Regions from separate parts of the Mesorhizobium sp. M0011 genome, predicted to be linked through region 1. Evidence: predicted binding sites of a transcription regulator. Region 1 holds the regulator's gene; each other region holds the start of a gene.

The links. The regulator LexA, encoded in region 1, represses DNA repair genes until DNA is damaged. The targets are predictions, from matches to a motif close to TGTTCNNNNTGTGTTCNG.
Region 2: a site for LexA is predicted at 1,497-1,514, ahead of NKK51_RS06400 (ATP-dependent helicase). Genes of this name have one in related genera too.
Region 3: a site for LexA is predicted at 1,453-1,470, ahead of NKK51_RS30650 (ImuA family protein). Genes of this name have one in related genera too.

Annotation. Positions count from the first base shown of each region.
Region 1 is NZ_JAMYVQ010000026.1:28,030-31,307, reverse strand. Features, by position in the region: gene kynU (kynureninase) at 1-569, shown strand, start outside; gene lexA (transcriptional repressor LexA) at 980-1,720, shown strand; gene NKK51_RS24375 (ComEC/Rec2 family competence protein) at 1,714-3,278, opposite strand, start outside.
Region 2 is NZ_JAMYVQ010000004.1:181,987-185,264, forward strand. Features, by position in the region: gene NKK51_RS06400 (ATP-dependent helicase) at 1-1,457, opposite strand, end outside; gene NKK51_RS06405 (glucose/quinate/shikimate family membrane-bound PQQ-dependent dehydrogenase) at 1,710-3,278, shown strand, end outside.
Region 3 is NZ_JAMYVQ010000048.1:10,749-14,026, reverse strand. Features, by position in the region: gene NKK51_RS30655 (DUF6504 family protein) at 1-436, opposite strand, end outside; gene NKK51_RS30650 (ImuA family protein) at 378-1,430, opposite strand; gene NKK51_RS30645 (metallopeptidase family protein) at 1,614-2,036, shown strand; gene NKK51_RS30640 (TetR/AcrR family transcriptional regulator) at 2,067-2,753, opposite strand; gene NKK51_RS30635 (hypothetical protein) at 2,923-3,278, shown strand, end outside.

The sequences.
Region 1 (3,278 bases):
ACCTCAATGGCGGTCCGGGCGCACCGGCCTTCATCTATGCCGCGCAGCGTCACCATGGCGATATCAGGCAACCACTCAGCGGCTGGTGGGGCCATGCGCGGCCCTTTGCCTTCGAACGGGGTTATGTTGCCGGCACCGGTATCCGCCGCTTTCTGTGCGGCACCCAGCCTGTCCTGTCGATGCGGGCGCTCAAAGGCGCGCTTGCCATCTGGAATGACGTCGACATGGCGGCATTGCGAAAGAAGAGCGTCGCGTTGACAGAACTGTTCATCCAGCTCGTCGAAGCCAGGTGCGGCGCCTACGGTCTCACGCTGGAGACCACCCGCGACGCGACCAGGCGCGGCAGCCAGGTGTCGTTCCTTCACGATCACGGCTATCAAATCATGCGGGCGCTGATCGAGCGCGGCGTCATCGGTGATTTTCGTGCGCCATCGACCATCCGTTTCGGCTTCACGCCGCTCTATGTCGGCTACAAGGATGTGTGGCTGGCGGTTGAGGTGCTGGAGGATATTCTGCGCACGGGCGCATGGAAGGACCGCCGTTTCGCGGTCAAGGAAGCCGTTACCTGACGCAACGATCCCCGCGATCCACCGCCGCCGCCCTCACTGCCTGGCAGATGACGGAGGCTGAATTTCCAGCCACAAATGCCAACAGACGTTGGCGTTTTGGCTCCGTTTCGTTCACGGCAAACGAACGTCCCGAAGATTGATATCGTCCTTTGTGGAGGTCGATAGACTGATAATGCCAAGCCTTGGGTCGAGGATGAGCCACAGGTCATTAACCATAATAATTTCAATGTGAGCAGGCGCATCGCTGTGCCTGGCGCTTGTTGATCGCGACCCGCTGGCAAGCGCCAAATAATTTCAGCAGCCTTAACAAATTCATTAAACTTTAAACGGTTGCAGAACACAACTGGAACAGATAGGGTTTGTTCTGGGTTTGTTTTTCGATTCTGGTTTCAGGTAACCTGGGGGCCGCCATGCTGACGCGCAAGCAACATGAACTGCTGATGTTCATCCATGAACGCCTGAAGGAGAGCGGCATTCCGCCATCCTTCGACGAGATGAAGGAGGCGCTTGACCTTGCCTCCAAATCCGGGATTCATCGGCTGATCACCGCACTTGAGGAGCGCGGCTTTATTCGCCGGTTGCCCAACCGGGCACGCGCGCTGGAAGTGCTGCGATTGCCGGACTCGATCGCGCCTGGCCTCAACGCGGCAAAGAAGTTTTCGCCAAGCGTCATCCAGGGCAGTCTCGGTCAGGGTGGTGCCCTTGGCCGGCAGATCAAGCCGGCGCCTTCGCGGATGCCCTCGCCCGGCAATGATGACGATGCGGTCTCCGCCGTGTCGATCCCGGTCATGGGCCGTATCGCCGCCGGTGTGCCGATCGATGCCATCCAGCATCAGACGCATTCGATCTCGGTGCCGCCGGACATGATCATGGGCGGCGCCCACTATGCGCTGGAGGTCAAGGGCGACTCGATGATCGAGGCCGGTATCTTCGACGGCGACACCGTCATCATCCGCAATGCCGACACGGCGAGCCCCGGCGAGATCATCGTGGCGCTGGTCGATGAAGAGGAAGCGACGCTGAAGCGGTTCCGCCGCAAGGGCGCTTCGATTGCTCTCGAAGCCGCCAATCCGGCCTATGAAACCCGTATTTTCGGCCCGGACAGGGTCAAGGTGCAAGGCAAGCTCGTCGGCCTGATCCGCCGCTACTGAGGCGGCTGTGGGTTGGCCGCTGGCTTCTCCGGTTTCTTGAAGGGTGCCAGCCCCCTCGCCTCACGAGAGTATTTGCGTTGCGTGTGCCAGGGCCGATATGGGCTGTCCACCGCGAAGCTGATCGTCGCCGGCGTGGTCGCCGATTGGCGATCGAAGAAGACCGCGGCACTGCCTTTGCGAGCCAGTTGCCGCTTGGTGATGACGAGGACCAGCGGATTGTGACAGGCGTCATACGCGGTGGCGTCATTGATGACGATCAGCTCGGCGAAGCCGCAGGCTTTCCAGGTGTCCTTGCGGTCCTCGACATAGGCAATGATCGCACCGGACATGTGCCTGGCCACGCAAACGCCTGAGGAGCAATAGAACGGGGATCCCAGCGGCAGATCAACGGCATCCGCGACATCGAATTGCCCATCGCTGTTGTCGAACACCTCTGGCACGACGATGGTTTCTGATGTCAGGGCGCGTTTCCAGTTGTCGACGGTGAATTCGTTCGGCCGCTCCCGGCTGACGGCAAGCTCACCGCCACCGATCGGCAACGCCACCAGCCGGGCGTCTTCCGAGATCAGCACATCCGGCGTGCGCGTATCCGAGACGGTCAGCAAGCCTGCCTGCGCGAATGGCAGAGCAGCGAGCCGCAGCCAGGTTGTCGCCATCGTCGCGATGACCAAAGCAATTGCCACCAACAGGACCGACTGTTGCGAAATCAGCCCGACCCCGTCGACAGGCGAACGCTCGGAGATCCAGCCGGATATGGCGATCATCATCGTCAGGCCCTTACCCATCAGGTAGAGAGCCGGCCAATCCAATCCGAAAGGCATCAGCAGCGCGCTGGCGACGGCCAGGAACATGACGACGGTGACGATCGGCATAACCGCGAGATTGGCAAACAGGCTAAGCGGCGAGACACGCTGAAAATGCCAGATAGCAAACAGCGTCGTGGCGCTTCCGGCGATGATCGAGGTCATGGCAAGGCCGGTTGCCGCCAGCAGGAATTTTCGCGTCAGGAAACCTGGCATGGATCGCTTTGGCGGCGGCGGTCTTGCTTTTCCCGCGCGGTGATCCGCCCAGCCGGCATAGGCGCCGACCAGAGCCGCGGTCGCGGCGAACGACATCTGAAAACTCGGGCCGACCACCTCATGCGGCGACACCACGATGACGGCGATCGCCGAGATCGCCAGATTGCGCATGGTGAGTGCTGCTCGATCGAACAGCACGGCAATCAGCATCACCGCCAGCATGATGAAGCTGCGCTCGGCGGCAACGACGACTCCCGAGATGATGAGATAGGCCGCGATCGAGAACAGTGCGGCGGCGGCGGCATACTTCTTGACCGGGCGACGCGCGGAAAAGTCGGGAAACAAGGCGAAGGCGCCGCGCAGCAAACCCATGATGGTGCCTGCGACCAGAGCCATGTGCAGTCCCGAAATGGAGATGATGTGGTAGATGCCGGTACGTCGCATCGCCTCATTGATGTCATCGGGAATGCCGGCGCGCACGCCGACGATCAGCGCCGCGGCGATCTCGCCTTCGGCGCCGCCGACGCTCGCCCTGATAT
Region 2 (3,278 bases), on a different contig from region 1:
GCGCCTTGGGCGACGACGCGGAAGAAGGCGAGCGCATCGCGGATTTCCATGCGCTCGTAGAAGCGGGGGCCGCCGATGACGCGGTAGTTGAGGCCGAGCGTGACGAAGCGGTCCTCGAACTCGCGCATCTGGAAGGAGGCGCGGACCAGGATCGCCATGTCGTTGAGATTGTGCTTTTGCCGCTGGTAGGTCTCGATCGTCTCGCCGACGGCGCGGGCTTCCTCCTCGGAATCCCAAGCGGCGTGGACATGCACCTTGCCGTCCTCCGGCTCGTTGCGGTCGGTGAACAGCGTCTTGCCGAAGCGGCCCTCATTGTGGGCGATGAGGTGGGAGGCCGCGCCAAGGATGTGCGCGGTCGAGCGGTAGTTGCGCTCCAGCCGGATGATGGTGGCGCCGGGAAAATCCTTGTCGAAGCGCAGGATGTTGTCGATCTCGGCGCCGCGCCAGCCATAGATGGATTGGTCGTCGTCGCCGACGCAGCATATATTCACGCTCACGGGCTGTTCCGCGCCTGCCGGCGCGGGCCCTCCGCGGGGGCCTCGCAACGGCTCGGACGGACGGTCGTCCTTGCGGCCTTCGGCCGATTGGAGATTAGTCGCCGAAGGCTTGCGCCCGGCATCCGGCCTTTGCGCCAGGAGCCGCAGCCACATGTACTGGGCGGTGTTGGTGTCCTGGTACTCGTCGACGAGGATGTATTTGAAGCGCTTATGGTATTCCTTGAGCACGTCCGGATTGGCGCGGAAAATGCGGATCGGGTGGCAGAGCAGGTCGCCGAAATCGCAGGCGTTCAGCGTCTTCAGCCGTTCCTGATAGGCCTTGTAGAGTTCGCGGCCCTTGCCGTTGGCGAAGGCGCGCGCATCGCCCTCGGCGATGTCGGCGGGGCCTTGCCCCTTGTTCTTCCAGCCGTCGATCATCTGGGCGAACTGCTTGGCCGGCCAGCGCTTGTCGTCGAGCCCTTCGGCCTGGATCAGCTGCTTGATCAGCCGCACGACGTCGTCGGTGTCGAGGATGGTGAAGTCGGAGCGCAAACCGGCGAGTTCGGCATGGCGGCGAAGCAGCTTGACGCCAATCGAGTGGAAGGTGCCGAGCCATGGCATGCCCTCGACATTGCCTTCGCCGATCAGCACGCCGATGCGGATCTTCATCTCGCGCGCGGCCTTGTTGGTAAAGGTCACCGCGAGGATCTGCGACGGGAACGCCTTGCCGGTGGCGAGGATGTGAGCGATGCGCGTGGTGAGCACGCGGGTCTTGCCGGTGCCGGCTCCGGCCAGCACCAGAACCGGGCCTTCGGTGGTTTCCACCGCCAGCCGTTGCTCGGGGTTCAGCCCCTTGAGATAGTCGGGCGCGTTGTTGTGGCCGCTGCGGGCAGCCATGGCGCGCGCGGCGATGCCCGACGGGGCCGTGGGCCGCGCATTGGGTTCGTCGAAAAAGGGCATGTCTTCGGAAAAGCCGGACATTGCCCCGAATGTAGTGATTCGGTGGGGAAAGACCAGAACTGTCTACGTTTTGTTCCGCTAAAGTGCCCGATTGCTGCCCCGCGCTCCCACTGCGGTCGATGTTATCCCAATTGCGATGGACCATTACCGCTTGCGCTTGAGGCCCGTGCTTGACAGGCGGGACCGTCAGGAGAAAGTTGTGCTTCGGGCAGCGACGCAATGCCGGGTTGCCATGGCAGCGCCGCGAAGCGCAACAGTCGAAGGAGTATCATCTTGGCTGTCACCATCACCTCCCTCATCCTTTTCCTCATCGGCCTGGCACTCGGCGGCGGCGGCATCCGCCTGGCGATGCTGGGCGGCAGCTGGTACTATGTCATTGCCGGCCTTGCCTTCCTGATCGCCGCCTGGCTGCTCTACCGGCGCAGGTCCACCGCACTGTGGCTCTACGCGGTGATCGTGCTCGGCACGCTGGCCTGGGCGGTCTGGGAAACCGGCTTCGATTGGTGGGAACTCGGGCCGCGCGGCGGCATCATCGTGCTTCTCGCTTTGTGGCTGCTGACGCCGTGGGCGAGGCGGGGTCTTGCCGGCCCTGACGGGCGCGCACCGCTGATCCTTGCCGTGCTGGCCTCGCTGGCCGTCGCCGGTTATTCGATGACATCGGACCCGAAGGACATTGCCGGTGAACTCGGCACCGACAAGGTGGTCGCCAACGCCAATCTCGGCAATGATGTGCCGGCCGGCGAGTGGCACTATTACGGCCGCACGCAGTTCGGCCAGCGCTATTCGCCGCTCGACCAGATCACGCCTGACAATGTCGCCAAGCTGCAGCCGGCGTGGACCTACCAGACCGGCGACGTGAAGGGTCCAGACGATGTCGGCGAGACCACCTATCAGGTGACGCCGCTGAAGATCGGCGACACGCTCTACATCTGCACGCCGCACAATTTCGCCATCGCCATCGATGCCGCGAGCGGCAAGGAGAAATGGCGCTTCGATCCCAAGGTCAAGCTCGACAAGGACCGCCAGCACCAGACCTGCCGCGGCGTGGCCTATTACGCCGATGCCGCCGGCGCCGCCGGGCAGCCCTGTGCGACCCGCGTCTACCTGCCGACCTCGGACGCGCGGCTGATCGCGCTCGACGCCGCCAACGGGCAGGTCTGCCCGGCTTTCGCCGAGGGCGGCACGCTGAACCTTCTGACCAACATGCCCTATCCGAAGTCGGGCTATTATTACTCGACCTCGGCGCCGCTGATATCAGGCGGCAAGATCATTGTCGGCGGCGCGGTCAACGACAATTATTCGACGCAGGAGCCGTCCGGTGTCATCCGCGCCTACGACGCTGCCACCGGCGCGCTGGTGTGGAACTGGGATTCCGGCAATCCGGACCAGACGACGCCGCTGCCGGCCGGCCAGACCTATACCGCCAACTCGCCCAACATGTGGTCGACGCCGAGCGCCGACGAGAAGCTCGGCCTGCTCTACGTGCCGCTCGGCAACCAGACGCCGGACCAGCTCGGCGCCGGGCGCAGTGCCAATGTCGAGAAGTTCTCGTCGTCGATCACCGCGCTCGACCTCAACACCGGTCAGGTGCGATGGGTGCGGCAGACCGTGCACCACGATCTCTGGGACATGGACGTACCGGCGCAGCCGAGCCTGATCGACATCAGCAAACCCGACGGCACGGTGGTGCCGGCGCTGGTCGGACCGACCAAGCAGGGCGATCTCTATGTGCTCGACCGCCGCACCGGCGAGCCGGTCATTGCGGTCAACGAAGTGCCGGCGCCCGGCGGCGCGATCGAAGGCGACCACACATCACCGACGCAGCCGGTCTCCGATCTCACC
Region 3 (3,278 bases), on a different contig from region 1:
CCAGCGGCAGGGGTGCCAGCAGCGCTTCCTCCTCGCCTGGCACAATGATGCGGTCGCCGCAAAACCGTGCCGCCGCCCAGGCCGCGCCCGGCGTCGCGGCAAGCCCGGCACGGACATCGAAACCCTGATGGAAGAAGCGCGACAGGATGTCGTCCAGCATGGCACGTTCGCCGCCGAACAGATGGGTGCAGCCGGTGACGTCGAGAAACAGGCCGTCCGCGCCATCCAGCGCCACCAGCGGGGTGTAGCGGTCGCACCAGTCGGCAAGGCCTTCGAGCAGACGGCGGTCGGCTTCCGGATCGGCCTCGACGATGTCGATCGACGGATGCATGGCGCGCGCATCGGCGATGCCCATGTCGCGCTTCAGGTGCAGCGCCTCAGCCCGCTCGTCGAGGGCCGAGATGCGCTGTGCGTTGCGGTCGCGATGGCTGATCACGAGCGGCGGGTGAGATGGGTGATCCGACGGCCGGGAACGCCAGGACCGCCCCAGACGCTGGCGCAGGACCCTTTCCGCCGCCAGATAGGGAAACCACAGGGACAGGATTCTTTGGCCGGTTTCTTCCCCCACCTGCTCCTTCGTCGCCCGCTCTTTCGTCGCCCGCTCTTTCGTCGAATGCGCATTCATCGGGATTCCACTCCAGTGTGAATTGTCCAGGCAGGGCCGTGCGGCTCTTGCCGATGGTGAGGGTGAAGGCCGGGCGGCCGATCGAGCCGGCCAGCGGCCCGGCGATGGTGTCGCGCGGCACCGCCGGTGCCGACGTGACGATGAGGCGGACGGGTGCCGCCGTCGGTTCGGGCTCGGCCGCCTGCCGCAGCAGGAACACCGGGCGGCCGGCCGCTTGCGCCCTTGCATGCAGCCGGCGTGTCGCGGTCAGGTCAAGCCGCTGCGGATTGCCGCGAATTTCGAGGATGACCGCGGCGAGCGCCGTCATCCGGGCCGCCTCCTCGGCGACCCACAGCGCATCGACAAGTCTCGGTGCCTCGGAAAACAGCAATTGCTCCGGCTCGATGCCGAACGAGGCGTGAAGCCCCCTGGCATAGGGAAAGCCGGCCTCGCGAAAGATCTCCGATGTGCCGATCCACAGCACCGGCAGCCCCGGCGTTTGCTTGAGGATCAGGCTTGTGAGCGACAAAGCGAAGCCGGCGACGGCCCCGGCATCGCGGGTTTGCGTACCATGGATTTCGCTCAGGGCGGCCTTCGGCAGGCCGCCGCTCAGGGCGGCGTCGAGGCGCTCGACCCCAATAGGCAGGAACGCATCCGGCAACGCCGCGGCAATGCCGCGCCGGACGATTGTGAGATCGGTGTTGACGTCGGCATCAAAGGGCGCGGCGGCCGGCGCAGCCAAGCGCTCGGGCAGCGTTCCCTCGATTTTCGCGATCTGGCGGCGCAGGGCAAACACAGTCTCCCGCGCCACGGCGGTCATCGCCATGACGGTCAGCTTCCACTCACATTGTTCCTGTTATGTTCCCTATAGATTCCAGAGCGCATCTCAAGAGTCAAGCAGACACATGGGGAATTTATTCCTCTCCGCGCGGATGGCGCAGGCGCATCGGCCCGTGTCATTTGCCGATTACGGTGCGAAAGCCTATATGCCGGGATCAAAGGACAAAGCATGGCCCGCATCTACAAGACCCGCACCTGGCACGACGAACTCTCGCCCTCGATGGACGAAATGGAGTTCCTGGCGCTGGAGGCGTACGCCCATCTGCCGGAGGATTTTCGCAAGCTGACCGGCGAGATCGTCATCCAGATCGCCGAGTTCCCGACCGACGAGATCATGGACGATCTGTCGTTGGAGACGCCGTTCGACCTGCTCGGCCTGTTTGAGGGACGCGGCATCGCCGAGCGCTGGAACCCGCAGACCGGCGAAGGCCCGAACCGGATCACGCTCTACCGCCGCGCCATCCTCGACTACTGGTCCGAGAACGAAGAGACGCTGGGCGACATCGTCACCCACGTGCTGATCCACGAGATCGGTCACCATTTCGGCCTGTCGGACGATGATATGGAGAAGATCGAAGAGGCGGCGGAATAGCTGGTTCTGCGTCGCGTGAAATGTCCATTCCTATCCAGTCGGTCCAGAACCCAGCGGCGGCAAGGGTTTCTGGGATCTCGCTTCAGATAGGTTGGTCATTCGGCTGATGAAAAGATGCAGCGCCTTGCGCACGGCGAGCGATGGCGGCTCGGACGGATGCCACTCCGGAAAATGACCATCAACCACCATTCGTGCCAACCCATAGACAAAGGCACGAGCGGCAAGAACCAGATGATCGAAATCCGCGTTCGCAGCCAGTTGACCCTGGTGTTGCGCTTGGGTCAGCAGGTCGATCATCTTCCGGCGAATGGCCTCATTCTGACCGCGAAGACTGTCCGACGCGTCGAAATCAATCAGGGTTCGGGAACTGATGATCTGGAAATGCGTGGGATTGGCGATCGCCCATTCCAGATAGCCTTGTCCGATTGCTTCGAAGGCCACGATGGGATCCGCGCTGTCGACTGCTGAAAGTGCATTGGCAACGGCCTCTGTCAGCCGGTTCATGGCCTGTTCGGCGACCGCGGTCAGCAGCGCTGTTTTCGACTGAAAATGCCGGAAGGGGGCGCCGGGGGAAACGCCGGCCCGCTTTGCGGCTTCGCGCACGCTTACATTGTCGGGGCCGCCTTCCTCGACAAGTTGAATTGCAGCATCGATCAACGTGTCGCGCAAATTGCCATGGTGGTAGCCGGTGCGGCGAGGCGTCTTGGCGTTTGCCATCTCTTTTCCTTCGTTCCGTAGAGCTGCTTCACGCGTTTGTAGCACGATCCGCGATTTATGTAATCACTGTTTACAATGCAGACAAGAGCATGTAAGCAGTGATTACAGATGGGATCGGAACAGGCCTGCGGTCTTCGCGGCTCCCGTTTTCCCAGTTGAGGAGACGACCATGCTCGCCACAACCGCCGAACCCCGCCGTCCGCAATCGACTATTTCGCTTCGGAGTCCAGCCGAAGAAGCTCAACACAAGGAGAATTCCACGACCATCCAGTCGAGCGCGGCTGTGCCCAGCGCTACGCTTTATCGGCTTGCCTCCGCGGCCGGCGTCGGAAGCGCGCTTATTCTCCTGGTCAACGCGGCCAAACGCAGCTCGCTCATCGCGACCACCGATCTGACGCAACTTCTCGCACCGGTCGCCGAGATATTGGCGCTTGGTCTTGTCGTCGGCCTGTTTCTTGCGTTTGGCCGGCGCGCGGGCCTGTTCGGCACCATCGCGTTTGTCATCAACTTCGTTGCACTGGCAAG